One region of the Rhodococcus sp. NPDC057297 genome, then DNA from elsewhere that is predicted to be linked to it. Evidence: predicted binding sites of a transcription regulator. Region 1 holds the regulator's gene; the other holds the start of a gene.
What was found. Region 1 encodes LexA, which represses DNA repair genes until DNA is damaged. Its sites were predicted from a motif close to CGAACANNTGTTCG; they were not measured.
Positions count from the first base shown of each region.

Region 1 (15,571 bases):
CCGTAGTTCTCGTGGTTGACCGGAATGCCGGCTAGTGACGTGCCTGCCACGTGCATACCGTGATATGCCTTCTGCCGCCCCACGATCAGCGTCTTCTCGGGCTTGCCCACCTCGTGCCAGTAGCGCCGAGCCAGCTTGGCCGCGGTGTCGATCGAGTCGGATCCGCCCGAGGTGAAGAAAATCTTGCTGCCTGCGACCGGTGCGATCTCGGCGAGACGCTCGGCGAGGACCGACGTGGTCTCCGGCACGAAGTCTCCGAAGTTGGAGTAATGCGCAAGAGAAGACAGTTGGGTCGCGACCGCGTCGGCGATCTCGCGACGACCGTGCCCGACGTTGGTGAACCAGAGTCCGGCGGTGGCGTCGAGGTACTCGTTACCGTCGCGGTCGTAGATGTAGGCGCCGTCACCGCGGGCGACGACGAACGGCCCGGACGCGGTGACTGCGCCCATGTCGGCGAAACCGTGCCACAGCGCGGAGTGTCTGGATTCGAAACTCGGTTCGGTCGCGGAAGACATGCTCCGAAGCCTAGTCACTGCGGTCGTCCGCGCCACTGCCGAGTCGCCATCTGCTGCCGAGTCGGCCGACGGCGTTCACGGCGAGTGCCATCAGCACGAATGCCACGGTCAGCACCACCAGTCCGATGACGAGCGCGACATAACCTTGCCCTCGGGGGTCGAGGAACGGGTAGGGGTACCAGTCGACGATCGGGCCTCGAATCAGGCTGTAGATCCCGTAGACAAGCGGAAACAGCAGCCACAGAAGAGACCGCGCCTCCGAGATCCGCTTGCGTGCGGGAACGATCACCCAGTCGAGAAGCAGGACCACCGGCATGATTCTGTGCACCACGTTGTTGGTCCACGGATCCGCGACACCGACGTCGATGTTCGCCAGAAGAACGGCATAGATGATCCCGGTGATCACCATGTACAGCGTCACGGCACCCCGGAACAACTGCCATCCCTCGCCTGGAGGATCGACGATGCCGCCGATACCCAGCACGACGACGGTCAGCACGTTGCTCAGGACGGTGAAGTAACTGAAATAGTTCGCGACCGAGAAACCTTCGGTCCCGACACCTTTCGCGAGAATCGTCGCCAGGGCTGCGGCTGTCAGAAGAGCGAACCCAACCCTCGCAATTCTGATTACTATCGACGTGGAATCGGTAGGCATAGCCGATCTTTGCACAGGCCGACGACCCATCGGTGTGTACCGCGCCGACACCGCGGACGCTGCAGCAACTATCCTTGTGCCAGCATGTCTACCTCATCCACCGCAGAACGTCGTCGCGCACTGTCGACCAGATTGGCCGACGTCTCGATTCGGGACGAACACCGGCTGCGTCGCAGACTCGACCGCGCCCGCACACCCGACGCCGTCGACACCGTCGAACGTGAGGTCGCGAAGGCGGAATCGGTGGTAGCGAACCGGCGCGCGGCGCTGCCCCGTATCGAGTATCCCGAGTCGCTGCCCGTCAGTCTCCGCAAGAACGACATCGCCGACGCCATCGCGAACAACCAGGTCGTGATCGTCGCCGGTGAAACGGGATCGGGCAAGACGACGCAGATACCCAAGATCTGCTTGGAACTGGGACGCGGCATCAGAGGATCGATCGGGCACACGCAGCCTCGTCGTCTCGCAGCACGGACCGTCGCCGAACGCATCGCCGAGGAAGTGGGCGAATCGATCGGTGAGTCGGTGGGCTACAAGGTCCGGTTCACCGATCAGTCGTCGGATTCGACGCTCGTGAAGCTCATGACCGACGGCATTCTGCTGGCCGAGATCCAACGTGACCGTCTTCTGCGGCAGTACGACACGCTCATCATCGACGAGGCACACGAACGCAGCCTCAACATCGACTTCATCCTCGGCTATCTGGCTCAGCTCCTCCCCCGCCGCCCGGATCTGAAGGTGATCATCACCTCCGCCACCATCGACCCGGAACGGTTCGCCCAGCACTTCGCACGGGACGGCGTTGCGGCGCCCATCGTCGAAGTGTCCGGCCGCACGTTCCCTGTGGAGATGCGGTATCGCCCGCTGTCCATCGATGTCGACGACAGCACCGTGGATCTCGATCCGGTGGACGCCACGTGCGACGCCGTCGCCGAGCTGATCGGCGAGGGCGACGGCGACATCCTGGTCTTCCTGTCCGGCGAGCGCGAGATTCGTGACACTGCGGATGCGCTGCGCGAGAGACAGTTCCGCGGAACCGAGATAGTGCCACTGTATGCGCGCCTGTCGGCGGCCGAGCAGCATCGAGTGTTCACCCCGCACACGGGCCGACGAGTCGTACTGTCCACCAACGTCGCGGAGACCTCGTTGACGGTTCCTGGCATCCGGTACGTGGTGGACCCTGGAACAGCTCGCATCTCCCGCTATTCACTGCGGACCAAAGTCCAGCGGCTGCCGATCGAGCCCATCTCCCAGGCGTCCGCCAGGCAGCGGGCAGGCCGGTGCGGACGCGTCGCCGACGGAATCTGCATCCGACTCTATTCGGAGGACGACTTCGAGTCCCGTCCCCAGTTCACCGAGCCGGAGATCCTGCGGACCAACCTGGCGTCGGTCATCCTGCAGATGACGTCCCTCGGTCTGGGGAAGATCCAGGAGTTCCCGTTCGTCGAGGAGCCCGACCCGCGCAGCATTCGGGACGGAATCGGCCTGCTCGAGGAGCTCGGTGCGCTGAAACCGTCCAGCGGAACCGGCGAATCGGAGCTCACGCCCATCGGGCGCGAGCTCGCGGCTCTGCCCGTGGATCCTCGAATGGGTCGGATGTTGGTGGAAGCCAACAACACCGGGGCACTCGCCGATGCTCTCATCGTCGTGTCGGCATTGTCCATCCAGGACGTACGGGAGCGTCCCACCGAACACCAGCAAGCCGCCGACGAACAGCATGCGCGCTTCGCCGTCCCCAATTCGGATTTCCTGGCGTACGTCGAGTTGTGGAAGTACCTTCGGGACCGGCGAACCGACTTGTCCTCCAACCAGTTTCGCAGAATGTGCCGTGCCGAGTTCCTGCACTACCTGCGCATCAGGGAATGGCAGGACCTGCACGGTCAACTGCGGCAGATCACCCGAGGGATGGGGTGGAGCATCCCCGATTCCCCGTCGACCCCGACAGCTCTGCACCAGTCTCTTCTTTCGGGTCTGCTGTCGCACATCGGCCTTCGCGAGGGTGACAAACGCGAATTCCTCGGTGCGCGCGGCACTCACTTCGCGGTGTTCCCCGGCAGTGGATTGTTCAAGAACCCTCCGCGTTGGGTGATGGCCGCCGAACTCGTGGAGACCGGACGGTTGTGGGGCCGAATGGCAGCGCGAATCGAACCGGAGTGGGCCGAGCGGCTCGCACCGCATCTGATCAAGCGGACGTACTCGGAACCGCACTGGTCCACCAAACGCCAAGCCGCAATGGCCTACGAGCGCGTCACGCTCTACGGCATCCCACTGGTCGCAGGCAGGCCCGTCAACTATCACACCGTCGACCCGGAGGCGTCACGCGAGCTGTTCATCCGGCACGCACTCGTAGAGGGCGAGTGGAAGACTCAGCACCCGTTCTTCCACAGGAACCGTGAGTTGTTGGACGACGTAGGCGAGTTGGAGAACAAGGCCCGCCGCCGCGACATCGTCGTCGACGACGATGCACTGTTCGACTTCTACGACGCACGGATCGGCGCGGAGGCCGTGTCCGCTCGTCACTTCGACACCTGGTGGAAGAAAACTCGCCGGAGTACACCCGATCTTCTCGACTTCACCACCGAGACGGTGGTGAATGGTGACGCGGCGTCGGTTCTCGGCGGCGATTACCCCGATGCGTGGCGACAGGGAGAGATCCTCTTCCCCCTCACCTATCAGTTCGAACCGGGGTCCGAAGCCGACGGTGTCACAGCCAGGATCCCGATCGCACTTCTCGCACAGGTCCAGCCGGTGGGGTTCGACTGGCTCGTGCCCGGTATGCGCGCAGAACTTGTCACGGCCCTGATCAAACTTCTGCCCAAGGCCCAACGGCGCACCGTCGTTCCTGCACCCGACTTCGCCTCTGCCGCTTTGGCGTCGATGAAACCGCGCTCGGAGCCGATCGTGACAGCGCTGGCTCGTGAACTCTCGCGGCTGGGGTCCACACGAATCGATCCGGACGATGTCGATCTGGGTTCTCTGCCCGCACATCTGAGGATGACGTTCGTCGCGGTCGACACCGACGGCAAGACGCTCGGATCGAACAAGGACCTGGTTGCACTGCGAAAAGCACTGGCGCCTCGAGTCGATCGTGAAGTCGCGAGTGCGGTGGGTGTAGCCGAGCGACCGGCGACCCTGGCATGGACGTCGTCGACGCTGGGAACCTTGGACGCAACGGTCTCCACATCGGTCGCGGGACAGACGGTGACCGGTTATCCGGCCCTCATCCAGGAAGACGGCGGCGTGGCCGTCCGTGTTCTCAGCACCCCGGCTGCTCAGCGCGCCGCGATGCGCGAAGGAACGCGCGCACTTCTTCTGGAGTCGGCACCACGAGGCACGAAGGCGTTGCTTGCCGGCATCCCGACGCGTGAACGACTGGCCCTCGGCCAGAACCCCTACGGCAGCGTCGAAAGCCTGCTCGACGACTGCAGGAAAACTGCTGTCGACGAGTCGATGACCGCGCACGGAGGCCCTGTCCGGTCTCCCGAGAAGTTCGCGGTACTCGCCGCCGCGGTCGGAGCCGACACCGCTCGACGGACCAGCGGGATACTCGGACTGGTTCGGCCGATTCTCACCGCAGCACTGGAACTGCGTTCCGTATTGGATCCTCTACAGGGCGACGCAGCCGACGATGTACGAGAACAGCTGTCTTCACTGGTGTTCGACGGTTTCGTGTTCGAGTTCGGATCGACGCGCCTCGTGGATATCCCGCGCTATCTCAACGCCGCGACGGCACGCCTGAATTCTCTGCCGAGCAGTGCCGGACGTGACGATGCAGGTATGGACGTACTCGACCGCGTGTACGAGGCATACGACAGGATGCTCCGCTCGCTACCGGAGACCAAGCACCACACTTCAGCGGTGCAGGATGTGTTCTGGATGATCGAAGAACTGCGAGTCGGCCTGTTCGCGCAGAGCATCCGCACGGCCTATCCGGTGTCGGAGAAGCGTCTCATGCGGGCCATGGAGGTCGCGGCACGCTCGTGAACCGGCGAGCGTCAGTCGACCGCGGCAGCCTGCCGGTGCGCACGAAGATCGAGTATTTCCTTCTCGAAATCCTCGGCGGAGCTGAACGAGCGGTACACCGACGCGAACCTCAGGTAGGCGACCTCGTCGAGGTCACGCAGGGGGCCGAGAATGGCCAGACCCACCTCGTGGCTGGGGATCTCGGCCGATCCCGACGCTCGGACCGCATCCTCGACCTGCTGTGAGAGCAGATTCAACGCATCGTTGTCGACATCGCGGCCCTGGCATGCGCGTCGCACACCCTTGACGACCTTCTCCCTGGAAAAGGGCTCCGTCACCCCACTGCGCTTCACCACAGCCAGCACCGCAGTCTCGACAGTGGTGAACCGACGGCCGCATTCCGGGCACGAACGTCGACGACGAATTGCCTGACCCTCGTCTGCTTCCCGCGAATCCACCACGCGCGAGTCGGGGTGCCTGCAGAACGGGCAATGCATGGTTGAGCCTCCGTCGTAGCCGTCACGCACCCCCGAACGGCACACAGGAGGCACAGGCTTCGAGGATACTCGGAGCGGAACCGAGCCGGCTCCGTCCCCTGGCAGACGGGGCAGACACAACACAGCGCTACGGGCCTACCGTGCCGTTAGGGACCGTGCTGCCGGAGACCGTGCTGCTGAAGACCGTGCTGCTGAAGACCGTGCCGTCCGAGACCTGGACCGTGACACTGGAGGGCGCGGAAACGGATTCGAGCGACGATGCGCGAAGGTTTGCCATTCCGACGAGCGCCAACAGCACCACAGCGGTCCCCACCACTCCCGCCACCGCACCGAGCACGGTGATGCGCTGGCTACGATGCGCCTGATCTGCGCACCCGTCGGCCCGCCGGTCGTGCTGGCCGCCGCGGACCGCGGACACGCCGACATGACGGCGACGCTGCATCGTCGCACGACGCTGCGACTCTGTCTGACGGGTACGGACAGCACGGCGAGTCTGCTGGTGCTGCTCCGTACGGACGGGCCGCTCGGTAGTGATGCTCATCGGAACCTCCGGTGTCGAACGAGACGTGGATTCGAACGCTATTCGATCAGGCGTTCGATGAACGCTTGTTCGAAAGTTCTATCACGCACCTCCGACAAAGTCAGTAGAAAACGCGACACGGATCGAACAGATGTTTGATCCAACAGCGATAACGGGCTAAGTTCGTGTCAGAAACCACACGTCACATCCATCCCACGCGTTCTGGTCTTCGAGCACGTTCGAGTTCCGGCACACGCACGCATCACGCAGGAGGACGCACGAATGAAAGACGAGACCTCTAGCGGGTCGAACGGCACGGGGTCGAACGGAAAGGCTGCCGGGAAGCCCGCTGTGACGAAAACTGCGGCAGCGAAAACTACGGCGACCAAAAGTACGGCCGGCAAGGCTGCTGCGGGCAAGCCTGCTGCCGTGCCGACCGCGAAGGCGTTCGAGGGCGAGGGAACGGACATCAACGCCGGACTCACCGAGCGTCAGCGCAAGGTGCTCGAGGTGATCCGGGCGTCGGTCACCGAGCGGGGCTATCCACCGAGCATCCGCGAGATCGGCGATGCCGTCGGGCTCACGTCCACATCGTCAGTGGCACACCAGCTGCGCACGCTCGAGCGCAAGGGCTTCCTCCGCCGCGACGCCAACCGTCCTCGGGCCGTCGACGTGCGGGGGCTCGACGAGGTGCAAGCGGATCACGCGGCCGCCGTCGCCGACGGTTCCGCTCCGTCCGAGGACCAGTTGCCGACGCCGACTTTCGTGCCGGTTCTCGGTCGAATCGCCGCGGGCGGACCGATCCTCGCCGAGGAAGCCGTCGAGGACGTGTTCCCACTCCCCCGCGAACTGGTGGGTCAGGGGTCGCTGTTCCTGCTGAAAGTCGTCGGCGAATCCATGATCGATGCAGCAATCTGCGACGGAGACTGGGTTGTCGTGCGTCAGCAGAGCGTCGCCGACAACGGCGACATCGTCGCGGCCATGATCGAGGGCGAAGCAACCGTCAAGACGTTCAAGCGAACCAAGGGTGATGTCTGGTTGATGCCGCACAACCCCTTGTTCGAGCCCATTCCCGGCAACGACGCAGCAATCCTGGGCAAGGTCGTCACCGTGATGCGCAAGCTCTGAGCGCGCTCGTATCACCACCTCCCCCGTACCCCCCGTACCGACACGGAGCGAACGTGACGTTCGGTCACTTGAAGTGACCGAACGTCACGTTCGCTCCGTTCGGGGGGTGCGGCGGCGCGCGCTCGGGGTTACGACGAGGTCAGAGGTCCAGTCCTCGGCCGATGATCTCCTTCATGATCTCCGTGGTGCCGCCGTAGATGGTCTGCACGCGCGAATCCATGTAGGCCTTGGCGATCGGGTATTCCTTCATGTACCCGTAACCGCCGTGCAGCTGTAGGCATCTGTCGATCAACTTGACCTGGTTCTCGGTTGTCCACCACTTCGCCATGGCAGCTTCCTGCACGGTGAGCGTGCCGGCGTTGAGAAGTTCGATGAACTTGTCGACCATGATGCGTGTCGCGGTCGTTTCCGTGGCCAGTTCGGCGAGCACGAAACGCGTGTTCTGGAACTTGCCGATGGACTTGCCGAACGCCTTGCGGTCCCGGCAGTACTGGATGGTCATGTCCAGCGCGGATTCCATGGCTGCGGCTGCGACGACAGCGATCGAGAGCCGTTCCTGCGGCAGATTCTGCATCAGGTAGATGAAGCCCATTCCCTCCTCACCGAGGAGGTTGGCTGCGGGGATTCGAACGTCGGTGAAACTGAGCTCCGCGGTGTCCTGGGCTTTCATGCCGATCTTGTCGAGGTTGCGTCCGCGCTCGAAGCCCGGCATGTCGCGTTCGACGACCAGCAAGCTGAAGCCCTGCGCACCCTTCTCCGGGTCAGTACACGCGACGACGATGACGAGGTCGGCGTTGATCCCGTTGGTGATGAAGGTCTTGGATCCGTTCAGGACCCACTCGTCGCCGTCGCGAACCGCGCGGGTCTTGATTCCCTGCAGATCACTGCCGGTACCGGGCTCGGTCATGGCGATCGCGGTGATGAGTTCGCCCGAGCAGAACCCGGGGAGCCAGCGCTGTTTCTGTTCGTCGTTCGTGAGCTCGATCAGGTAGGGAGCAACGACGTCGTTGTGGAGAGTGAACCCGATACCGCTGTATCCGCCGCGGGTGGTTTCCTCGGTGACGATGGCGTTGTACCGGAAGTCCTTGACCCCGCCGCCGCCGAACTCCTCGGGTGCTGCCGTTCCCAGGAAGCCCTGCTTACCAGCTTCCACCCAGACGTCACGATCGACGATGTTCTGCTCTTCCCAGCGCGCATGGTTGGGGGCTACGTGCTGGTCCAGAAACTTGCGGTACGACTCGCGGAAGAGGTCGTGCTCGGGTTCGAACAGGGTGCGGTCCACGGGTTACTCCTTCGAGGGTGACACTTGTCGTGCGTTCCCTCGACACTACGACCGCGCCCGACCTCGGTCGATGACCGAGCCGCGCAGGATCGGTGACCGAACTAGCGGGTAGCGAGCCTGCTGAGTGCGCGCAGAGCCGGGTAGCCGACGAGGATGCCCACCGAGCCCCATGCGATTCCGCCGAGGTCGACCGATCCGATGGTCAAGGTCAGGTCGCCGATTCCCGCGACCAGTGCGGCCGCGACGACGGTGAGGTTGACCGGGTCGGTGAAGTCGACCTTGTTGTCGGACCAGATCCGGACTCCCAGTAGGCCGATGAGTCCGTAGAGGACGAGCGTGGCGCCGCCGATGACGCCATCGGGAACCGTGAACACCAGTGCACCGAACTTCGGGGAGAACGCGAGCACGATTGCCGTGACGGCTGCGACCCAATATGCGGCTGTGGAGTACACGCGGGTGGCGGCCATGACCCCGATGTTCTCGGCGTAGGTGGTCGTGCCGGAACCTCCCGCTGCACCCGCGAGTGTCGTGGCCAGCCCGTCGGCGATGAGTGCGTCTCCGGCGAGGTCGTCCAGCGACTTCCCCGTCATCGCGGATACTGCTTTGACGTGGCCGACGTTCTCGGCGACGAGAACGATGACCACGGGCAGGGCGATCAGAACGACGGACAGCTCGAAGGTGGGTCCACGGAACTCGGGCATTCCGATCCATGAGGCGGCCTGCATGGCGTCGAGTTTCGCTGCGTCGATCTGTCCGGCCACCGCCGCGAACACCCAGCCGATGACGACGCCGACGAGAATGCCCAGCCGGCCGAGGAGTCCTGGACCGGCCACGGTCACCACGAGAATGGCCACGAGGGTGACTGCCGCGACGAGTGGTTGCGCCTCGAAGGACGACGTCGCTGCGGGAGCCAGGTTCAGGCCGATGAGCACCACCACGGCACCCGTCACGACGGGCGGCATGACTGCTTCGATCACTCGCCCGCCGGCGAACTTCACGACGAATCCGACTGCGGCCAGCACGATTCCGACGGACATGACCGCACCGAGCTGAGCTGCCGGGCCATCCGCCTGCGCCGCGCTGAGCGGTGCGATGAACGCGAACGACGAACCGAGGTAGCTGGGTATCCGGCCTCGCGTGATGATCAGGAACAGGGCGGTACCGATTCCGGAGAACAGCAGGGTCGTCGTGACCGGGAATCCGGTCACCGTCGGCACCAGCAGTGTCGCGCCGAACATCGCGATCACGTGCTGCATGCCGATACCCACCGTGCGAGGCCATGACAGCCGCTCGTCGGGCGCTACGACCGCGCCCGCGGAGGGCGTCTTTCCGTCGCCGTGCAGGGTCCATCCGAAGTTTCGACTCACAAGCAGTGAATCCTAGAGGGCATTCACGCCAGAAGCGCGGTGACCGCTGCACGAGCCGCGGTCGAGCTGTCCGTCTTCAGGGCGGCGTCGGCAGCGGCGCGGCACTGGTTGAGCGTGACGGAGGACAATTTCGCCCCGACGTGCGCCACGGCGGCAGACGCCGCGGACAGCGAGGTGACCCCCAGACCCACCAACACACACGCCAGCAGTGGGTCTGCCGCCGCCTCACCGCATACCCCGACGGGCTTGCCCGCTGCCGCGCCCGCCTTCGCCGTGTGGGCGACGAGCGCGATGACCGCCGGCTGCCACGGATCGGTGAGGTCGGCCAGCTGCGGAGACATCCGGTCTGCAGCCATCGTGTACTGAGCGAGATCGTTGGTTCCGATCGACAGGAAGTCGACGTGTTCGAGAATGTGCTCGGCCATCAACGCCGCGGCGGGAATCTCGATCATCACACCGGGCTTCAACCCGCGTGCCCGCACGTCCTCCGCGAACGCTTCGGCCTCGGCCGCGGTCGCGATCATCGGGGCCATCACCCACGGCGTCGACCCCGTCGCGGTCGCGGCGGCGGCGATTCCGTCGAGCTGGCGAAGCAGAATTCCCCTGTCCTGCGCGGCGATTCGAATACCGCGAATTCCGAGGGCAGGGTTGGCCTCGTCCGCGTGATTCGCGAAACGCAACGGCTTGTCCGAACCCGCATCCAGGGTCCTGACGACTACCTTGCGCCCGGCGAAGGCGTCGAGAACCTCGCTGTAGATCTCTGCCTGCTCCTCTGCCGTCGGCTCCGCGTCGCGGTCCAGGAAGCACAATTCGGTGCGGAACAGACCGATGCCTTCGGCCGCGGTCAGGCGAGCGGCGCGGGCACCGGCACCGTCCTGGACGTTGGCGAGGATGTCCACGAGATGCCCGTCGGATGTCGAACCCGGCCCGGCCCACTGTGACACCCGATCCAGTTCTGCGCGCGCGTCGGACACAGCCTGCGTGGCCAGAGCCGGGTCCGGTTCGAGCACGATGCTGCCGGCGATACCGTCGACCACCACGGGCGTCCCTTCCGCCACGTCATCGAGACCGGACACCGCTACGACACAGGGGATTCCGAGCTGACGGGCGATGATCGCAGTGTGACTGGTGGGTCCGCCGAGTGACGTCGCGAGCCCGACGACGAAGTTCGGGTCCAGACCGGCCGTGTCGGCGGGCGCCAAGTCGTCGGCGAGAAGGATGGACGGAACCGTCGGGGCCGGAACACCCGGTTCCGGCGATCCGAGTATCTGCGCGACGACCCGATCCCGGACGTCACGCAGGTCGGTGACGCGCTCGGCCATCAGGCCGCCGAGCTTGGTGAACATCGTTACGAATTGTTCGGTCGCGGCATTGGTCGCCGACGTCGCGGACGCTCCGGCAGCGATGTGCTTCTCGGCAGCCTTCAGCCAACCGCGGTCCTGAGCCATGGCTGCATTGGCCGAGAGCACCTCCGACGCCGCTCCGGTGGCCAACTCTGCGCGGCCCCGAAGCCGACCTGCCACCACTGACGTCGCCTCACGGAACTTCTCGAGCTCGGGCCCGCGTGCGTGCTCGTCCAACACCGTGTCGTCGACGGGCACGTCCGGCCGACCGCCGGGCCTGATCACCGGGCCGTAACCGACTCCGGGTACGACGGGCGTGCCGGTCAGAACCGCCGAACCGGCCAGTGATGCTCCGGTCTCCTGGTTCTCGGCGAGGTGCGATCCCGTCATGTGTCCTCCTTGAACGAAAAGTGCGCGCGGCGAAGTGGGCATGTGTCCGCATCCGCTGTGATCGACTTGTTGTGACTCAGATTACTCTTTGCTCTTGACATGTCAACAGATACGGGCGTAAAACAACATAAACCAACACGTAATTGGGCCAGAGCGCAGCCCGCACGCACGACGGAGAGGAGGAACAGATGTACGCAGAGGAACGTCAACAATCGATTGCAGAACTGATCACCAGTCGTGGACGTGTCTCGGTGGCCGATCTGTCCACCTCGTTCGGGGTCACCACGGAGACCGTTCGCCGGGACCTGGCGATGCTGGATCGCCTCGGTGTGGTTCGGCGCGTGCACGGCGGTGCGGTGCCCGCGTCGGCCCTGACGGTCACCGAGCCCGGCGTCGGTGAACGTGAATACACGCGAGCCGAACAGAAGGATGCGATCGCTGCCGCTGCGGTCGAGTACTTCCCGGGTTCGGGTGGCAGCGTCGTGCTGGACGCCGGAACCACAACGGGTCGATTGGCCGCGTTGATCGGCCCCGACCGCGAGCTCACCCTGGTCACCAACTCCGTTCCGATTGCAGCGAGAGTTGCACCCCTGTCCGGAATCAGCCTTCGGATGCTGGGCGGCCGAGTTCGAGGTGCGACACAGGCGGCCGTCGGCGAGGAAGCACTGACATCGCTGGAGTGGCTGCGGGTGGACGTGGCGTTCATCGGTACGAACGCACTCAGTCTCGGACACGGGCTGTCGACCCCGGACAGCGACGAGGCCGCCGTGAAACGAGCAATGGTGCGCTCCGCCAATCATGTGGTCGTACTTGCCGATTCTTCCAAGATCGGCCGCGAGCATCTGGTCAGCTTCGCCCGACTCGAGAACATCGATGTCGTGGTGACGGACGCCCAGATCGCGGTCTCCGACCGTAAGAGTTTGACCGACAACGGAATCGAGGTGGTGATCGCATGATCGTCACACTGACCGCCAATCCGAGTATCGACCGAACGGTGGTGTTGGATACCGAGCTCGTGCGCGGTGGCGTGCATCGTGCACGAGCGTCGGTGAGCGACCCGGGAGGCAAAGGCGTCAACGTGGCCAGGGTTCTCACCGCCTCCGGCGTGCAGGCCATGGCGGTGCTTCCTGCATCCGAGCACGACCCTCTGCTCGAGGCTCTGTCCGACAAGGGGGTCCGCTACTGCGCCGTCCCGACGGGCGCGCTCGCTCGGACGAACATCACCGTCAGCGAGCCCGGTGGCGTCACCACCAAGATCAACGAGCCGGGCGCGGAGTTGTCCGAGGCAGCCAGGACTGAACTGTTCGAGACGGTCGTCGACCTGGGACGAGATGCAACCTGGGTGGCTTTGTCGGGATCTCTTCCCCCCGGCATACCTGTCGGCTGGTACGGGGAACTCGTGGCGGCACTGAAGTCCACGACGGCGTGCAAGGTTGCCGTGGACACGTCGGATGCACCGCTTCTCGCGCTCGCGGCGTCGTTCCCCCGTTCCGCGCCGGACCTGATCAAGCCCAACTCGGAGGAGCTCGCGCAGCTCACCGGAGCGGATGCCGAGAACCTCGAGCGTGCGGCAGCTGCGGGGGATCCGACTGCGGCGATCGACGCGAGTCGAATCCTGTTGCAGCGTGGCGTCGGTGCGGTGCTCGCCACCTTGGGCAGCGCGGGAGCGGTCCTGGTGACCCAGGAGGGTGCGTGGTTCGCCTCGCCACCGAAGATCGACGCGATCAGCACCGTCGGCGCGGGAGATTCGTCCCTTGCCGGCTACATCCTCGCCGACATAGAGCGATGCCCACCCGCCGACCTGATCCGTCGAGCCGTGGCGTACGGCACCGCAGCGACGGCTCTGCCCGGCACCACCCTTCCCACCCCCGAACAGACTCGTCCCGACTCGGTGACCGTCGAAGCCGTGCAGTCACCGAATTCACACAACCCACAGCCCTCCCCCAGCTCGAAGACCCTCACCTCGTAGGAGCGACGTCATGTCCACACCCACCAACGATCCCGCGATCATCGCGGAGGACCTCATAGTCCTCGACGCGGACCTCGGTGAATCGAAAGACGCTGTCATCGCACGGCTTTCGACCCTTCTCGCCGACGCCGGGCGCGCCACCGATGCCGAACCGCTCCGCGACGCCGCGCTGGCCCGCGAAGCGCAGTCGGCGACCGGATTGCCGGGCGGCATCGCCATCCCCCACTGCCGCGCCGAGGCGGTCACGACGGCGTCGCTCGGATTCGCGCGTCTGAACCCCAAGGTCGATTTCGGTGCGCCCGACGGCCCGGCCGATCTGGTCTTCCTCATCGCGGCGCCGGCCGGTGCGGGTTCGGCACACATGAAGCTGCTCTCCAGCCTGGCTCGGGCGCTGGTCAAGCCCGAGTTCGTGACATCGTTGCGCGAAGCTCCGACGGCCGCGGACGTCGTCGCTCTCGTCGACGGTGTCATCAACCCCGCACCCAAGGCCACGGCACCGAAGTCGGCAGCTGTCCCTGCTGCTGCGGCCACCACAGCCGGGGCCGCAGTCAGCACGGCCAAGCACTCCGCACCCGAGGCCCCGTCCTCCGCGGCGGAAAATCCCAAGCACATCGTCGCCGTGACTGCGTGCCCCACGGGCATCGCCCACACCTACATGGCCGCGGATTCACTCGTCGCCGCCGGTGATCGCGCGGGCGTCACGGTGCACGTCGAGACTCAGGGGTCGAGCGGAAGCACGCCGCTCGACCCAGCACTGATCGCGAGCGCAGAAGCAGTCATCTTCGCCACCGACGTCGGTGTCAAGGGCAAGGAGCGCTTCGCCGGCAAGCCTGTCATCTCGTCCGGGGTCAAACGCGCCATCAACGAGCCCGACGTGATGGTCACCGAAGCTCTGCGCGCATCGAACGATCCGAACGCCGCCCGTGTCTCCGGGACGGCAGCCGATCCAGGCACCGCGTCCTCCGGCGCGGGCGAACTGGGATGGGGCACGCGCATTCGGCAGATCCTGCTGACCGGTGTCAGCTACATGATCCCGTTCGTCGCAGCGGGCGGACTCCTGATCGCACTCGGCTTCCTGCTCGGTGGATACACCATCTCCGAGAGTGCCGAGGACATCGTCGTCAACAACTCGCTCACCGCGTTGCCCGACGGTGGGCTGAAGATCTACCTCGGAGCTGTCCTCTTCCAGATCGGCGCGCTGTCCTTCAGCTTCCTGGTTCCTGCATTGGCCGGTTACATCTCGTACGCCATTGCCGACAGGCCCGGTCTTGCGCCAGGTTTCACGGCTGGCGCCGTGGCCGTCCTGGTGGGTGCAGGCTTCATCGGTGGCCTCGTCGGCGGTCTGATCGCCGGTTTCGTCGCGCTGTGGATCAGCAGGTGGAAGATCCCGGCTCTGCTTCGTGGCTTGATGCCGGTCGTCATCATTCCGCTGTTCGCGACTCTGATCGTCGGCGGCATCATGTTCCTCGTGCTCGGGAAGCCGCTCGCCGCCATCACCAGCGGATTGACCAACTGGCTCAACGGCCTGTCCGGTAGCTCCATCATCATCCTCGGCATCATCCTCGGCTTGATGATGTGCTTCGACCTCGGCGGCCCGGTCAACAAGGCCGCGTACGCGTTCGCCACTGCAGGCCTGTCGGTCACCGACACCGCATCGCTGCGCATCATGGCTGCCGTGATGGCCGCCGGTATGGTGCCGCCGCTCGCTCTGGCACTCGCGTCGGCCGTGCGCCCGAAGATCTTCACCGAAGCCGAACGCGAGAACGGCAAGGCCGCATGGTTCCTCGGTGCAGCGTTCATTTCCGAAGGTGCGATTCCGTTCGCGGCCGCCGACCCACTTCGCGTGATTCCGTCGATGATGGCGGGCGGCGCAGTGACCGGTGCGCTCATCATGGCGATGGACGTCACCCTCAGTGCTCCGCACGGCGGCATCTTCGTGTTC
Region 1 covers NZ_JBHUZE010000004.1:265,793-281,363, reverse strand. Annotated here, with positions in the region: gene ACFULT_RS14750 (aspartate aminotransferase family protein) at 1-515, opposite strand, end outside; gene ACFULT_RS14745 (Pr6Pr family membrane protein) at 526-1,170, opposite strand; gene hrpA (ATP-dependent RNA helicase HrpA) at 1,255-5,154, shown strand; gene nrdR (transcriptional regulator NrdR) at 5,166-5,630, opposite strand; gene ACFULT_RS14730 (hypothetical protein) at 5,758-6,171, opposite strand; gene lexA (transcriptional repressor LexA) at 6,580-7,278, shown strand; gene ACFULT_RS14720 (acyl-CoA dehydrogenase family protein) at 7,418-8,560, opposite strand; gene ACFULT_RS14715 (uracil-xanthine permease family protein) at 8,662-9,927, opposite strand; gene ptsP (phosphoenolpyruvate--protein phosphotransferase) at 9,951-11,660, opposite strand; gene ACFULT_RS14705 (DeoR/GlpR family DNA-binding transcription regulator) at 11,849-12,616, shown strand; gene ACFULT_RS14700 (1-phosphofructokinase family hexose kinase) at 12,613-13,629, shown strand; gene ACFULT_RS14695 (fructose-specific PTS transporter subunit EIIC) at 13,640-15,571, shown strand, end outside.

Region 2 (15,571 bases), on a different contig from region 1:
TCGCGGCGACCGCCGTGCTGTACCTGTGGAACCTGACCGCCAGCGGATACGCCAACACCTTCTATGCCGCTGCGGCGCAAGCTGGTTCGAAGGACTGGACTGCATGGTTCTTCGGTTCGCTCGACTCGGAGAACTTCATCACCGTCGACAAGCCGCCGGCATCGCTGTGGGTCATGGGATTGTCGGCTCGGATCTTCGGGTTCTCCAGCGCCAGCCTTCTGGTGCCGCAGGCATTGATGGGTGTGGGTGCGGTCGCTGTCGTCTACGCCTCAGTCAAGCGTGTCGCAGCGCCCACGGCAGGGCTCCTGGCCGGTGCGGTCTTGGCGTCGACGCCGGCGGCGGCGTTGATGTTCCAGTTCGACAATCCCGATGCACTGCTGGTGTTGCTGATGTCGATCGGCGGATACTTCGTCGTGCGCGCCCTGCAGACGTCTGTCGGTCGACGGGCGGCGATGTGGCTCGCGTTCGCCGGCGTCGCGCTGGGTTTCGCGTTCCTGACCAAGATGCTCCAGGGCCTGCTGGTGCTCCCTGCTTTCGGGTTGACGTATCTGGTTGCAGGACAGGCGCGTCTGCGCGCAAGGTTGTTGCATCTTGTCGGTGCGTTCGCCGCGCTCGTCGCCGGAGCCGGGTGGTGGGTTCTGACCGTTGCGCTCTGGCCTGCCGACGCACGCCCGTACATCGGAGGTTCGACGGACAACACCGTCATGGATCTGGTGCTCGGCTACAACGGACTCGGCCGCATCTTCGGATCCGACGGCAATGCCGGTGGCGGAATGGGCGGCGGAGGAATGGCAGTAGCCGCGGGCTCCAGCTTCGGCGGCAGCACGGGACTGGACCGGCTGTTCGGTAGTGAGATGGGCATCCAGATCTCGTGGCTGATCCCCGCCGCGCTGGTGGCGCTGGTGTTCGGGCTCGTTGCTCGGGGACGCGCACCGCGCACCGATCTGCTGCGCGCGTCGCTCGTTCTGTGGGGCGGTTGGTTCCTGGTGACGGGTTCGATCTTCAGTTACATGTCCGGAACCATCCACCCGTACTACACGGTGGCCCTCGCGCCGGCTGTCGCAGGCATGGTCGGGACCGGCGGCTATGCATTGTGGATCGCACGCGAATCCGTGTGGGCGCGGCTCGGTCTGGCGTCGATGATGCTCGCGGCAGGCGGATGGGCCTGGGTTCTGTTGCACCGCAACGCTGACTGGCTGCCCGCTCTGAAGTGGATCCTGTTGCTCGGAACCGTCGTCGCTTCTGTCGCGATCCTCGGTGCGGGTCGGTTCCGTGTACTCGCCGTCACCGCTGCCCTCGTCGGCTCGATCGCAGGTCTCGGCGGCGGTGCGTCGTATGCCATCGCCACCTCGTCCACCGTCCACAGCGGATCCATCCCCACCGCGGGTCCCGTCGGTGCCGTCTCGGACTCCGGCATGGGCGGCGGTATGCCGGGTGCAGGTATGCCGGGTGGAGGTATGCCGGGTGGCGGTATGTCTGACGGCGCAGTTCCCGCGGGTGGGATCCCTGAGGGTGGTATGCCCGAGGGTGAAATGGCCGAGGGAGAAATCGTCGAGGGTGAAATGCCCGGTGCTGCCGCAACAACCGATGGTGACGGCGCAGGTGCTGCCGGCCAAGTCCCGGACAGTCCGGTGGCCGGAGACGAAGCCGATGTCATGGCTGGTGGTGGCCCCGGTATGGGTGGCGGTTCCGCTTCCAGTGATCAGGTGAACGCTCTGCTCGAGTCGGCCGACACCAGGTGGTCCGCTGCGGTGAACGGATCGCAGACAGCCGCGACCTACGAGTTGGCTACGGACACAGCGGTCATCGCTATCGGAGGGTGGAGCAGTGATCCCGCGCCGACGCTCGATCAGTTCATCTCCTACGTCTCGAATCACGAAGTCAAGTACTACATTTCCGGTGGCCGAGGCGGCGGAATGGGCGGCGGCATGCCCGGTGGTGGTGACTCGCAGTCCACATCGTCCGACATCGCGGAGTGGGTCGCAGCGAACTTCACCGCTACCACCGTGGATGGCGTCACCGTGTACGACATGAGCGGATACACAAGCTGACCGACAGTCCATGGACGCCGATTCGTCCGAGCCCCTGCACCGTTCAGAACGGTGCGGGGTCGTCGGTGTCGTTTGTCGGTGGGGTGTGGGTTGGGTGCGTGGTGGTGGTGGTGGTGGGTCTGCGTTTGCGGGGTATGTGGGGGATGAGTGATTGTGCGGTGAGGTCGGTTGTTCCGTAGGTGTTTCCGGGGAGGGTGACTGCGGTGGTGCCGGAGTTCGATTGCCAGTGTTCGGCGGCTCCGGCGAGCATGGTGGGTGTCCAGGCGCCGATGGTTTTGAGGGAGTGGTGGTATCTGCAGAGGCAGTGGAGGTTGGTGAGGATGGTCCAGCCGCCGCGGGTGGGGTTGTGGTGGTCGAAGGCGATGACGTGGTCGATGTCGCAGCCGGCTGCGGGGATGTCGCATCCGGGGTGTCGGCAGGTGCGGTCGCGGTGTCGGACGAGTCCTGCGAGCGCGGTGCCGGGTCGGTAGGTCAGTGCGCCGGGTGGTGGGGTGGTGAGTCCGCCGTGGCCGTCGGGGTAGAGCGGGACTGCCAGTGCGGGGTTAGTGGTGAGTGCTTTCTCGAGTGCGGCGATGAGGGTGTATCGGCCTTCGTACTGTCCGGCCGGGGTGTCGGTGTCGGTGTTGGTGGGTGTGCGGGTCGGGTGTGGGGCCGGGGGTGTGGGGAGGTCGAGTCCGCGGCGTCGTCGGCCGCGTCCGAGTGGATGGAAGGTCGGGTGTGCGGTGGGGCGTGGTGTGCGTGTGGGCTCGGGATCTGTGTCTCGTGCGTCGGCGGGGTCGGCGTTGTTGCTGTCGCTGTTGTTGCTGTTGCTGTTGCTGTTGTTGGAGTCGGTGTTGTTGTCGGCGGCGTTGTTGTTGTCGGGGTTGGGGTTGGGGTTGGTGATGTGGCCTAGTTCGTGGGCGAGGTCGAGGGCTTCGGTGATGAGGATTTGCAGGTCGCTGTTGTGGGCTAGTTGTCGGGCGTAGTCGGGGTCGATGGTGCCGTGGTCGGCGAGGTAGGCGGGGAGGTCGGCGAGGTGCAGGAGGGTGTCGATGTCGATGGTGACGGTGGTGAGGGGTCGGCGGCGGTCGGGGGGTTCGGGGTTGGCGGTGCAGGGGTGGTTGTCGTCGGGTTCGCAGGTGCAGGCGATGTGGGTTTCGCTGTGCATGAGGGCGGTGTAGGCGGCGGCGCGGCGTTGTCCTCGGGTGCGGGGGTCGCGGGGGCAGAGGGTGTCGGCTACTTCGTTGATGCGTTGCCAGCTGGCGGCGGCGTCTGCGGCGTCGAGGTTGGCTTCGATGGTGGCGATCATGTCTTTGTCGCGGTATTTCACGCCGGTCAGGCGGGTGAGGTCTGTGCGTAGTTGTGCTGCTTCCTCGGGTGCGCAGCGGTGCATGATGGTGTTGATTTCGGTGGCGAGTGGTCCGGGGGACAGGTGTAGGGCGGCGGTGAGGATGTCGGTTTGTGCGTGTTCGACGGCGGGGGTGCTGTAGGGGGCGGTGAGGCGGTGGATGGCGCGTACTCGGGGTAGGTCGAGGTCTCCGGCGTCGAAGGCTGCTTTGATGTGGGGGAGGCGTAGGCGCAGGTCCATTCCGATGTCGGAGTAGGTGTCTGCGACTGTTTTGGAGCAGCCGAGTGCGGCTGCGGTTTCGGAGGATGCGTAGTTGCCGGCGTCGGTGATGCGTTCGCCGATGTGGATGGTTTGTTCGATGCAGGTTTCCCAGATGTGTGCGGCGTGGGCGACTTTGCGTGCGCAGGCTTTGTTTTCTTCTCTGGCTGCGTCGGTGAGTTCGGTCAGGAGTGTTGGGTCGATGGTGGGTGGTGTGTGTGGGCCCAGGTAGCGGGCGTATCTGCTGGGCGTGGTGTGTGGCATGTGGTGAACCCCCCGGTTCATGGGAACGTATGTTCGAATATACCGCCCGTTCTGTTCGGCTGCAAGGTCTTTCGGGTTGTGGGGTAACCGTTTTCGAATTTCGAGCTGCTAGCACACGACACCGACAAAAATGCTTACAAGGCGCCGTCCGACTAGCGGGGCTGGATCAGTCGAAAGGATTCCAGAACTACTTTCGTGTCGTCGTCGACAGTGAAGGTGGGATCGCCCAGTGCCGAGCGCATTTCCGTAGAGTGCCAGAATGATTCGTGGCCGCGCCGCCAGTCGGCTATCGAGCGGTGGCCTTCGCCCTCGGCCATGGCGTGGTCGAGTGAAACGTCGGCGAGTCGCACGATGCGCACTCCCGTCACTTCGATGACACCGACAGGTTTCCCGGACGAATCAATGACCGAGAATCGATCGCCGACGGCCGGAATGGGGTCACCGGATGCTGTGTAGTCGGCCACCAAGCCCGTCGTCGATGTCTTCTTGCCGTCGAGGACAGCGGCCACGAGGGAGTCGCGCAGCGGACCGGGGAAGGCGAACTCTACTGCGGGTAGCTGGGTCATGGCGTAACGGGCCGAGAGTCATCGCCGGCGTTCTGAATTCGAAAGCTGATGGCTTCGAGTGCAATTCGGCGTATCTCGTTCACGGCCTGTCCGATCACGACGGTTCCTATGGCCATGGCCTCCACGGCGGAGGCGCGGTCCGGTCGCGTACGGGCGTAGTTCACCTCACCCCAAGCGGTTGCCTCGGCAGCGTCGGCCACGTCGTCGAAGTAGTTCAAGTCGATCGGAAAGTCGAAGCGTCTCAACGTCGCCACGAGTTCTGCCAGCCTGAAGGGAGCGGGGGCCGCAGGGTCCACGTGCCAATCACGCGCGGAAATCCATTCTCGCACTTCGTCGTAGGTTCGGGCGACGTCCGTTGTCGCGTCGTCGGGTTCGATGTCGTCCAGCCCGTGCATCACTGCTCCGAACGTGTCGTGAGCGGAGGCTGATTCGTGATCGATCGTTGCCAGGGTGGCGCGGGCGACGGAAACGGAGAGTCCGCCGACGTCGATCAAGGCGCGGATGAGACGCAACCGTCGTACGTGCTGGTCGTTGTAGTCGGCCTGATTGGGTGCGGTCTGCTTGCCTGCGGGGAGGAGGCCCTCGCGCAGGTAGAACTTGATGGAGGCTGTCGACACGCCGGAGTGCTTGCTCAGCTCGGAGATCCTCATCCGAGCACCCTTGACTTCACGAACGGAGAGTATCACTATCTATTATAGATAGTTCTTCTATCCATAGTCTGGAGGTTCGACATCGTGAACCGCAACAGAGTGCAACCCGGCCGCTACACGGCCTCGATGGACGGAGATTTCGTCGTCTTTCTCATCGGCATGCGGATAAACAAGCTGTGGAAGGTGCACAAGTGGTTTCCGCCGTTCGTCGCCATGCCGAAAATGTTGCGCGAGTTGCGGAAGCAGCCGGAGAAGGGGCTCTTGGGCGCTCGCCTGTCCTTCGGCGGACGTACGGTAACGGTGGTCCAGTACTGGCGGAGCTTCGATCGGCTCGAGGCGTTCGCCCGGAACCCGAGTGATCCACACTTGCCGTCGTGGAGGGCGTTCAACATCAGAGTCGGCAGTAGCGGTGACGTCGGCGTCTATCACGAGACCTATCGGGTGGGCCCTGGCAATCACGAGTCGATCTACTCGAACATGCCCATCATGGGGCTGGCTGCCGCGGGAACTTCCGTCGTAGTCGGAAAACGAACCGAATCAGCACGGGCTCGAATCTCGAAGTGACTGTGCGACAGCATCCTCCGTCAGGGCATGTCCGCAATGCTGTCGATTCTGTGGTCGAACTCGCCCCTCGCATCGTCCACCGAACGATCGACTCGGCCGAATTCCAACGGGCGATGAACGAACACGGTCTTCATGCCGACGGCCCTGGCGGCCCGGAGGTCGTACGGGTGTGATGCGACCATCGCTGCACGGTCGGGTTCGACCCCGAGGTAACGACACGTTCGCTCGTACAGGAAAGAAGCCGGCTTGAAAGCGCCGAACACTTCGGCGGTCAGCACTGCGTCCCAGTCCATCCCGGCTCGCTTGAACAGATGCACCATGGTCGCCATGTCGGTGTTGGACAAGCTCGCGACTACCGAGGTCTGTCGTAGATCTCGCAGGCCGTCCACTGAATCGGGCCACGGCCGCAGGTTCTTCCATGTTTCGGCCAACGCCGTCCGGGCAGGAGAAGGGATCTGTAGCCCGAGTTTCTTCACGACCGAATCCAGCCCGTCTCGGTAGACGTTCTGCACCGGCTGCCAATGCTCGGCCGACTGCGTCAGGGTGGACGTTCGCTCGAAATAGTCCTGGCGCCAGGCTCGCACTGCATCGCCGACGACTTCGTCGTCCATCCATTCGGACAAGGCGTCGGCTACCGGCCCGAAAAAGTCGAACAGTGTGCCCTGGATATCGAAGACATACGCGTCGTAGACCCCCATGGCATCGATGGTACCGACGAGAGCCCTGGCCGAACCGTCAGGCGCGATCGTGGAGGGTGATGTGGTAGCCCTCGGGGTCGGCGAAGGTGAAGGTGCGGCCGAAGGGGCCGTCGATGGGTTCCGACACGATGATCTGAGTCTTGCTGTCGGGGTCGCTCTGCGCACTCCGCTCCTGGTCCGCTACAAGGGCGTCGTGGATGGACTGAACGTCGTTGGCGTGCAGCCAGATTGCGGCGCCGATGCCCGGCCGGTCCGCGGAGGCGAGATCGGTTCCGGCGACGATCTCTCGCAGAGCGAAAGCGATGGGAGTGGTCTCGAAGACCACGGCGTGGGGTGGGCCGGCCTGCGAACGAACGAGGCCGAGGTACTTCTCGTAGAACGCCTGCGATGCGGCGAGGTCGCGTACTTGGAGGGAGATGAAATCGGGGCCGGTGACTGCCATGGAGACTCCTTCGATGCGTGTCAGTTATCTGACACGAACAAATCTATGTCAGAATACTGACATGAGTCAAGCCGACCGAGGGATCGACCTGAACACCTCGTTGGGGTACCTGCTGAAGGAAGTCTCCAGTGTTCTGCGGACCTCGATGGAGGAAGTCCTTCGGCCGCTCGGGATGAGCGTGACGCACTACTCGTGCCTCGAACTACTTGCTCAGCGGCCGGGGCTGTCCAACTCCGAACTCGCCCGCGGCGCCTTCGTCACCAGGCAATCGATGAACGTGCTGTTGCAGGCTCTCGAACGGGACGGGGTCGTCGTCAGGCCGACGGAGGCTCCCGTCGGAAAGGCCCTTCCGGCTCGGCTCACCGCACACGGCCGGCGGGAGCTCGAGAAGGCGACTGCCGCGGTCAGGTCCGTGGAGGACCGGATGCTGGCCGGTATGTCCGGCGACGAACGCGAGACGGCGTTCCGGCTCCTCGGCGGAATGATCCGATCGCTCAACGACCGCGGAGACGCATCCTGAGTCAGAGCTCCAGATCCACCCACACCATTCGGTGATCCGAGGGGTGCGACGCATCGGTCGGCCAGACCACCTCCGAGCCTGTGACGGTCAGGTCGCTCGACGGCAATGCGTAGTCGACGCGCAGGTCGCCGGGAATCGGGTCGGAAAAGTCTGCCGTGTCGGTGTTGCCTTCGGGTCCTGACATCGGCGCCGGATCCTGGACGCGAGGGTTGTCGAGCAATTGCTGAATCGACCCTGCTACCGAGTCGCCGTCGACCGGATCACTGTTCTGGTCGCCGAGAACGACGAACGATGCGTCCTGCGTCAAGCCTCCGCGAACACCGTTGTCGTCGTACAAGTATTCGGCGCCGTCGATGTAGTCGGCGGTGAGGCGGATCTCGTCGTGATTGCGTTTTCCATTGCGGTCCTCCGGTCCGTCGAACGACGGGGGAGTCGGGTGCGAGGCCAGAACGTGCACGGTCTTTCCGTCGATGTCGACGGGCACGTCCCAGTGCGACTTGCTCGACAGGCGCAGTGCGTCCGAGTTCGCGCCGTAGTAGTCGCGAGGTAGAAGCGAATCCGGCATGTCCTTCCACAGGAAGTTCTGGAATGTTCGAACGCCGGAGGTGTCGATCGGGAACTTCGACAGCACGACCATGCCGTACTGGCCGGGAAACTGCCCGAAACCGAATGCGTCGTTCGGTCCACCGCGAGCACCGTCGGAATCGAGGTCGAGTCCGGAGTCGACGCCGGTGTTCACGGGTGCCGTGAAGGAGTGGGGGTACGCGCCGCCCAGGTAGTTCTCACGAAAAAGATCCAGTGCCTCGGGCGAATAGTCGAATTCGTTGATCAACAGAACATCCGGCGAAATTTCGTCGATCACGTCGGCGACGGCACGCGCCTGCGCGTTCTCGCCTTCCAATTCGGTGGCCAGCTGACCCTCGGCTGGTCGGTTGAGGCTTGCATTGAACGTCGCGACGCGCACCTGACGGGGCTCGGCGTCGCTCGCTCCCGACGTCGAACATCCGGCGATGAGTCCAGTGGCAAGTAGGGCGGCGGCAAGTCCGGCGGTCTTCACGATCGGAGACCGTACCGACCTTGTCTGAACAACATGTAAATTAACAAGCAGGCTTGCTTGCTTTTTATGCGGTGTGGTGTGAAGCTATTCCCATGGCCGACCTCGACTCGATCATCGATGACCTCCGCGCCGAGGGTGACGACCTCGACGCCCTGGTCAGCGACCTGACCGACCAACAATGGTCGACGCTCACGCCCGCCGAGGGCTGGACCGTCGCCCATCAGATAGGCCATCTGTCCTGGACGGACAATGTCGCCGAGCGCACGACGTCGGGTGCTGCAGGAGACGATCGCGCCAAAGCCGAGTTCGACATCGTTCTGAAGCAAGCCTGGTCCGATCCGACCGGTTTCGTCGACGTCGCGGCCGAGGAAGAGGCGCGGCGGCACGACCTCCTCGAAACCTGGCGCTCACGTCGTCACGCAATGACGGATGCCCTCGCGACGGTGCCCGCCGGAGTGAAGATCCCATGGTTCGGTCCGCCGATGAGCGCTGCCTCGATGGCGACGGCCCGACTCATGGAGACGTGGGCGCACGGACAGGACGTCGCCGACGCACTCGGCGTCCGCCGCGAGCCCACCGAGCGCATCAGAGGCGTCGCGCACATCGGAGTCAGAACCCGCGACTTCGCCTACGCCGTCAACCAACAGACCCCGCCGACCGAGCCGTTCCGGGTCGAGCTGACCTCCCCCTTGGGTGAGCTCTGGACCTGGGGCCCCGGTGACGCGTCTCAGCGCGTCACCGGCTCGGCGGCGGACTTCTGCCTGCTCGTCACCCAGCGCGCCCATCGGGACGACCTCGACGTTCGCGCCGAGGGCGCCGACGCCCAGCACTGGCTCACCATCGCCCAAGCCTTCGCAGGCCCTCCAGGACCAGGACGATCCCCGAAATGAGTACCCCCCACGTCAGAATCGGCAACTGTTCCGGTTTCTACGGTGACCGACTCTCCGCGATGCGAGAGATGCTCGAAGGTGGTGAACTCGACTACCTCACCGGCGACTACCTCGCCGAACTCACGATGCTCATCCTTGGCCGTGACCGTATGAAGGACTCATCCCGCGGATACGCCAAAACCTTTCTCCGCCAGGTAGAGGACTGCCTGAGTCTCGCTCTCGACAGGGGCGTGAAGATCGTCGCGAACGCCGGCGGACTCAACCCGAAAGGCCTCGCCGACGCGCTGACCCAGCTCGGCTCCGGCGCGAAAATCGCGTACGTCGACGGCGACGATCTCCTGTCCCGTGCGGACGAGCTCGGCTTGGGTAGCCCTCTCACCGCCAACGCTTACCTCGGCGCGTGGGGAATCGTCGAAGCACTGAAGTCCGGCGCCGATGTCGTCGTCACCGGCCGCGTCACCGACGCCTCGGTCATCGTCGGCCCCGCGGCGCACCACTTCGGTTGGAACAGAACCGACTACGACGCTCTGGCCGGCGCCGTGGTTGCAGGTCACGTCATCGAATGCGGCACCCAGGCGACGGGTGGTAACTACTCGTTCTTCACCGAGATCGCCGACATGGGCCGTCCCGGGTTCCCGATCGCCGAGATCCATGCCGACGGATCGTCGGTCATCACCAAGCACGACGACACCGGCGGCGCAGTCAGCGTCGGAACCGTCACCGCGCAGTTGCTCTACGAGATCACCGGCGGGCGATACGCGAACCCCGACGTCACAGCTCGTATCGACACCGCTGTGCTGACTCAGGAGTCCAGCGACCGCGTCAGGATTTCCCAGGTGAAAGGCGAGGCTCCGCCGCCCACGCTGAAGGTCTCGCTCAATTCGCTCGGCGGATTCCGCAACGAGTTCACCCTCGTTCTGACCGGTCTCGACATCGACGCGAAAGCCGAACTCGCGCAGAAGCAATTCGAATCCTGGCTGCCGACCAGACCCAAGGAACTCGAATGGACGCTGGTGCGGACCGACAAGCCCGACGCGCCCACCGAGGAAACCGCAAGCGCGCTCCTGAGGTGCGTGGCCCGTGACAGTGATCCGAACATCGTCGGCCGCCAGTTCTCATCGGTAGCAGTGGAGCTCGCTCTCGCCAGCTATCCCGGATTGTCGTTGACCGCGCCACCCGGACACGGTGCGCCGTTCGGTGTCTTCACCGCCGGATACGTCGATGCAGGCGAGGTCCCGCACGCGGTCACCCTCGCCGACGGCACCCGGGTCGACATTCCATCGGCCACCGACACGGCAGTACTCGAACCGCTCCCGGAGCCCGAACTTCCGCCGAAACGTCCTGGCGAGTCGACGATCACAGTGCCACTCGGTACCGTCGCCGCCGCACGGAGCGGCGACAAAGGCGGCAACGCGAACGTCGGAGTGTGGGTGCGCAGCGACGACGAATTCGCCTGGCTGGCTCACGCTCTCACCGTCGAAGAACTGAAGTCGCTGCTCCCCGAAGCCTCGAACCTCACCGTCACCCGGCATGTACTGCCGCACCTCAAGGCCCTCAACTTCGTCATCGAAGGCATCCTCGGCCAAGGCGTCGCATCGCAGGCGCGGTTCGATCCGCAGGCCAAGGGGTTGGGCGAATGGCTCAGGTCCCGGCACATCGCCATTCCCGAAACTCTCGTATTCCAAGGACAGATATGACCATGTGGACAACGACGGAGCGTGAACAACTCCGCAAGACCGTGCGCAGTTTCGTCGAACAGGACATCCTGCCGCACCTGAACCAGTGGGAATCGGACGGTGAACTCCCACGCGATCTCCACCGTAAAGCCGCGGCTCTCGGTCTCATCGGAGCGGGCTTCCCCGAGGAGGTCGGCGGCGACGGGGGCGACCTTGCCGACGCTGTCGTCATCTGCGAGGAAATGCACCAGGCAGGCGCGTCGGGAGGACTCTTCGCTTCGCTGTTCACCAGTGGAATTGCGTTGCCGCACTTGGTGGCCGCGGGTGATCCGGACCAGATCGAGAAGTGGGTACGCCCTACCCTCGCGGGTGAGAAGATCGGATCGCTCGCGATCACCGAACCTGGCGGCGGATCCGACGTCGGACATCTGCGGACGAGGGCCGTCAAGGATGGCGATCACTACGTCGTCAACGGTGCGAAGACGTACATCACGTCGGGGTGCCGCGCGGATTTCGTGGTCACGGCGGTCCGCACCGGCGGTGACGGCGCCGGAGGGGTCTCGCTGCTGGTCGTGGAGAAGGGCACTCCTGGATTCGAGGTGACGAGCAAGCTGGACAAGATGGGCTGGCGGGCGTCGGACACGGCAGAGCTCTCCTTCGTCGACGCTCGTGTGCCCGTGAGCAATGTCGTCGGCGCGGAGAACTCCGGCTTCGCACAGATCGCGCAAGCCTTTCTGACCGAACGCATCGCGCTTGCTGCGCAGGCATATTCGAGCGCTCAGCGGTGCCTCGACTTGACGCTGCAGTGGGTCCGTGACCGCGAGACGTTCGGAAAGCCATTGATCAAGCGGCAATCCGTACAGAACACCGTCACCGAGATGGCCCGCAAGATCGACATCGCTCGCGTCTACACACGCAGCATCGTCGAACGATCCATGACCGAGAACAACGATTTCATCGCCGAGGTCTGCTTCGCCAAGAACACAGCCGTCGAATCCGGCGAATGGGTCGCGAACCAGGCCGTCCAGTTGTTCGGCGGCCTCGGCTACATGCGGGAGAGCGAAGTCGAACGTCAGTACCGCGACATGCGCATCCTCGGTATCGGCGGAGGCACCACCGAGATCCTGACCGGACTGGCTGCAAAACGATTGGGGTACCAGGCATGAGCGTGCTGAAGTCCACCCTCGACACCGCGTCGGAGCAATTCACCGGTGCCACCGAAGCGATGAACACCAAACTCGCCGAGATCGACGTCGAGCACGGCAAAGCGCTTCTCGGTGGCGGTGAGAAGTACGTCGAGCGGCATCGCAAGCGCGGCAAGCTCCTGGCGCGTGAACGAATAGAACTCCTGATCGACGAGGATTCGGCGTTCCTCGAGCTGTGCCCACTTGCCGCCTGGGGCAGCGACTTTCCTGTCGGTGCGAGCACGGTCATGGGCATCGGCGTCGTCAGCGGTGTCGAATGCCTCATCGTCGCGAACGACCCGACGGTGCGCGGCGGTGCCAGTAACCCGTGGACGCTCAAGAAGGGTTTCCGCGCCAACGACATCGCGACGCAGAACCGGCTGCCGGTCATCTCCCTCGTCGAGTCCGGTGGTGCCGATCTGCCGACTCAGAAGGAAGTGTTCATTCCGGGCGGACGCATGTTCCGCGACCTGACGCAGTTGTCCGCCAAAGGAATTCCGACGATCGCACTGGTCTTCGGCAACTCCACGGCCGGCGGCGCCTACATTCCAGGCATGTCGGATCACGTCGTCATGATCAAGGAACGTTCCAAGGTGTTCCTGGCCGGACCGCCACTGGTCAAGATGGCGACCGGTGAGGACTCCGACGACGAATCCCTCGGCGGCGCCGAGATGCATGCCCGCAAGTCCGGTCTTGCCGACTACTTCGCGGTCGACGAGCAGGACGCCATCCGCATCGGTCGCAGCATCGTCAAGAGACTCAACTGGAAGAAGAAGGGCCCGGAGCCGCGAGCCGAGGTCATCGAACCGCTCGCCGATCCCGAGGACCTGCTCGGCATCGTACCGACGGATCTGAAGATCCCGTTCGATCCCCGTGAGGTCATCGCCCGCATCGTCGACGGCAGCGATTTCGACGAGTTCAAGCCGATGTACGGCGGGTCGTTGGTCACCGGCTGGGCCGAACTGCACGGCTACCCCATCGGCATCCTCGCCAACGCACGTGGCGTCCTGTTCAGCGAGGAATCGCAGAAGGCAACCCAGTTCATTCAACTTGCCAATCGCTCGAACACGCCGTTGTTGTTCCTGCACAACACCACCGGCTACATGGTCGGCAAGGAGTACGAGGAAGGCGGCATGATCAAGCACGGCTCGATGATGATCAACGCCGTCTCGAACTCCACGGTCCCGCACATCTCGATTCTGCTCGGAGCGTCGTACGGTGCCGGTCACTACGGCATGTGCGGCCGGGCCTTCGATCCCCGGTTCCTTTTCGCGTGGCCCAGTAGCAAATCCGCGGTCATGGGCGGCGCGCAACTTGCGGGCGTCATCTCCATCGTCGGGCGAGCCGCCGCGGAAGCCCGCGGGCAAGCATTCGACGAGGAGGCCGACGCAGGCCTGCGCGCGATGATCGAAAACCAGATCGAAGCCGAGTCGCTGCCGATGTTCCTCTCCGGACGCCTCTACGACGACGGCGTCATAGACCCCCGTGACACCCGCACGGTGGTGGGAATGTGCCTGTCGGCCATTGCCACCGCCCCGATCGAAGGCACCGAGAACTTCGGCGTCTTCCGGATGTGAAGCAATGATCACTTCTGTATTGGTCGCCAACCGCGGTGAAATCGCTCGCCGCGTCTTCGCCACCTGCCGCACCGAAGGCATCGACACCGTCGCAGTCTTCTCCGACGCCGACGCGAACTCCCCGCACGTCCGGGAAGCCGACGTCGCGGTCAACCTGCCGGGGAACTCGCCCGGCGAGACGTACCTGCGCGGTGAACTCGTCATCGCAGCAGCCGTACAAGCAGGCGCCGACGCAGTTCACCCGGGCTACGGATTCCTCTCCGAGAACGCCGAATTCGCCCAGCAGGTCCAGAACGCCGGACTGACATGGATCGGGCCACCCGTCAAAGCGATCGAACTCATGGGCTCGAAGGTGGAGTCCAAAGCGATGATGGCCGACGCCGGGGTGCCGGTCCTGACGCAACTCGATCCGTCGCAGGTCACCGAGAACGAACTGCCGGTGCTCGTCAAGGCCTCGGCGGGGGGTGGTGGACGCGGCATGCGTATCGTCCGCGATCTGAAGGACCTGCAGCGGGAAATCGAGACGGCAGGGCGAGAAGCGCTTTCGGCCTTCGGCGATGGAACGGTGTTCGTCGAACGGTACATCGAAACCGGCCGACACATCGAAGTCCAGGTCATGGCCGACCGTCACGGAACCGTGTGGACGGTCGGAGAACGCGAATGCTCCATCCAGCGTCGGCACCAGAAAGTGGTCGAAGAGGCGCCCTCACCGCTCGTCGAACGTATCGACGGAATGCGCGAGAGGTTGTTCGACGCCGCCAGACTCGCCACCGAGGCCATCGGGTACGAGGGCGCAGGTACCGTTGAGTTCCTCGCCGACGAGAAGGGCAACTTCTTCTTCCTCGAGATGAACACCCGTCTGCAGGTGGAGCATCCCGTCACCGAGTGCACGACTGGCCTCGACCTGGTCGCGTTGCAGATCAGCGTGGCATCGGGAGAGCCGCTCCCCGCAGATCAGCCGACGACACGCGGGCACTCCATCGAAGTTCGGCTGTACGCCGAGGATCCCAGTCAGGACTGGCAGCCCCAGAGCGGGCCGGTGCACACGTTCGACATCCCCGGTGAGCGGTTCTCCGTGCTGAACGAATCCGGAATCCGTGTGGATTCCGGCGTCGAAACAGGGTCACACGTGGGCACCTTCTACGACCCCATGCTCGCGAAGGTGATCTCGTTCGCGCCCACCCGAGAGCAGGCCGCGAATCTGCTGGCGAAGTCACTGCAGAAAACCACGATTCACGGGCTGGTCACCAACCGCGATCTACTCGTCAACGTCCTGCAGCACCCGGCATTCCTCGCCGGTGCCACCGATACGGCGTTCTTCGACACCCACGGTCTGGACGTCCTGGCGCAGCCGATCGCTCAGGGACGTGCAGTGCGGCTCTCGGCGCTGGCAGCCGCGCTGGCCGACGCCGCCCACAATCGGGCGTCCGCTCGTGTGAACAAGGGGCTCCCCAGCGGCTGGCGCAACCTCCCGTCGCAGCCGCAGCGAAAGCAGTACGGGGATGAGATTGTCGAATACACCCTCGGGCGCTACGGCCTGAAGACCGATCTCGACGGCGTCGCGCTGATCGAGAGCACTCCGAATCGAGTGGTGCTGGACGACAACAAGCTTCGTCGAACGTTCCACGTCGCGCGGCACGGACAGGATGTCTTCGTCGACTCCTCGCTCGGTCCGGTGCGGCTTACCAAAACGCCGCGGTTCGTCGATCCCACCGAGGAAGTCGCAGCCGGATCGTTGCTCGCTCCGATGCCGGGCAGCGTCGTCAGAGTGGCTGCAGCGCAGGGCGACACCGTCACGGCCGGGCAGCCGATCCTGTGGCTCGAAGCAATGAAAATGGAACACACCG
Region 2 covers NZ_JBHUZE010000006.1:54,002-69,572, forward strand. Annotated here, with positions in the region: gene ACFULT_RS18140 (ArnT family glycosyltransferase) at 1-2,051, shown strand, start outside; gene ACFULT_RS18145 (DUF222 domain-containing protein) at 2,095-3,900, opposite strand; gene ACFULT_RS18150 (ASCH domain-containing protein) at 4,053-4,466, opposite strand; gene ACFULT_RS18155 (MerR family transcriptional regulator) at 4,463-5,116, opposite strand; gene ACFULT_RS18160 (DUF4188 domain-containing protein) at 5,201-5,680, shown strand; gene ACFULT_RS18165 (haloacid dehalogenase type II) at 5,701-6,378, opposite strand; gene ACFULT_RS18170 (VOC family protein) at 6,416-6,820, opposite strand; gene ACFULT_RS18175 (MarR family winged helix-turn-helix transcriptional regulator) at 6,882-7,340, shown strand; gene ACFULT_RS18180 (endonuclease/exonuclease/phosphatase family protein) at 7,342-8,397, opposite strand; gene ACFULT_RS18185 (TIGR03084 family metal-binding protein) at 8,490-9,287, shown strand; gene ACFULT_RS18190 (acyclic terpene utilization AtuA family protein) at 9,284-10,984, shown strand; gene ACFULT_RS18195 (acyl-CoA dehydrogenase family protein) at 10,981-12,129, shown strand; gene ACFULT_RS18200 (acyl-CoA carboxylase subunit beta) at 12,126-13,724, shown strand; gene ACFULT_RS18205 (acetyl/propionyl/methylcrotonyl-CoA carboxylase subunit alpha) at 13,729-15,571, shown strand, end outside.
Region 2: the regulator LexA is predicted to act here: its motif matches at 3,923-3,936, upstream of ACFULT_RS18145 (DUF222 domain-containing protein).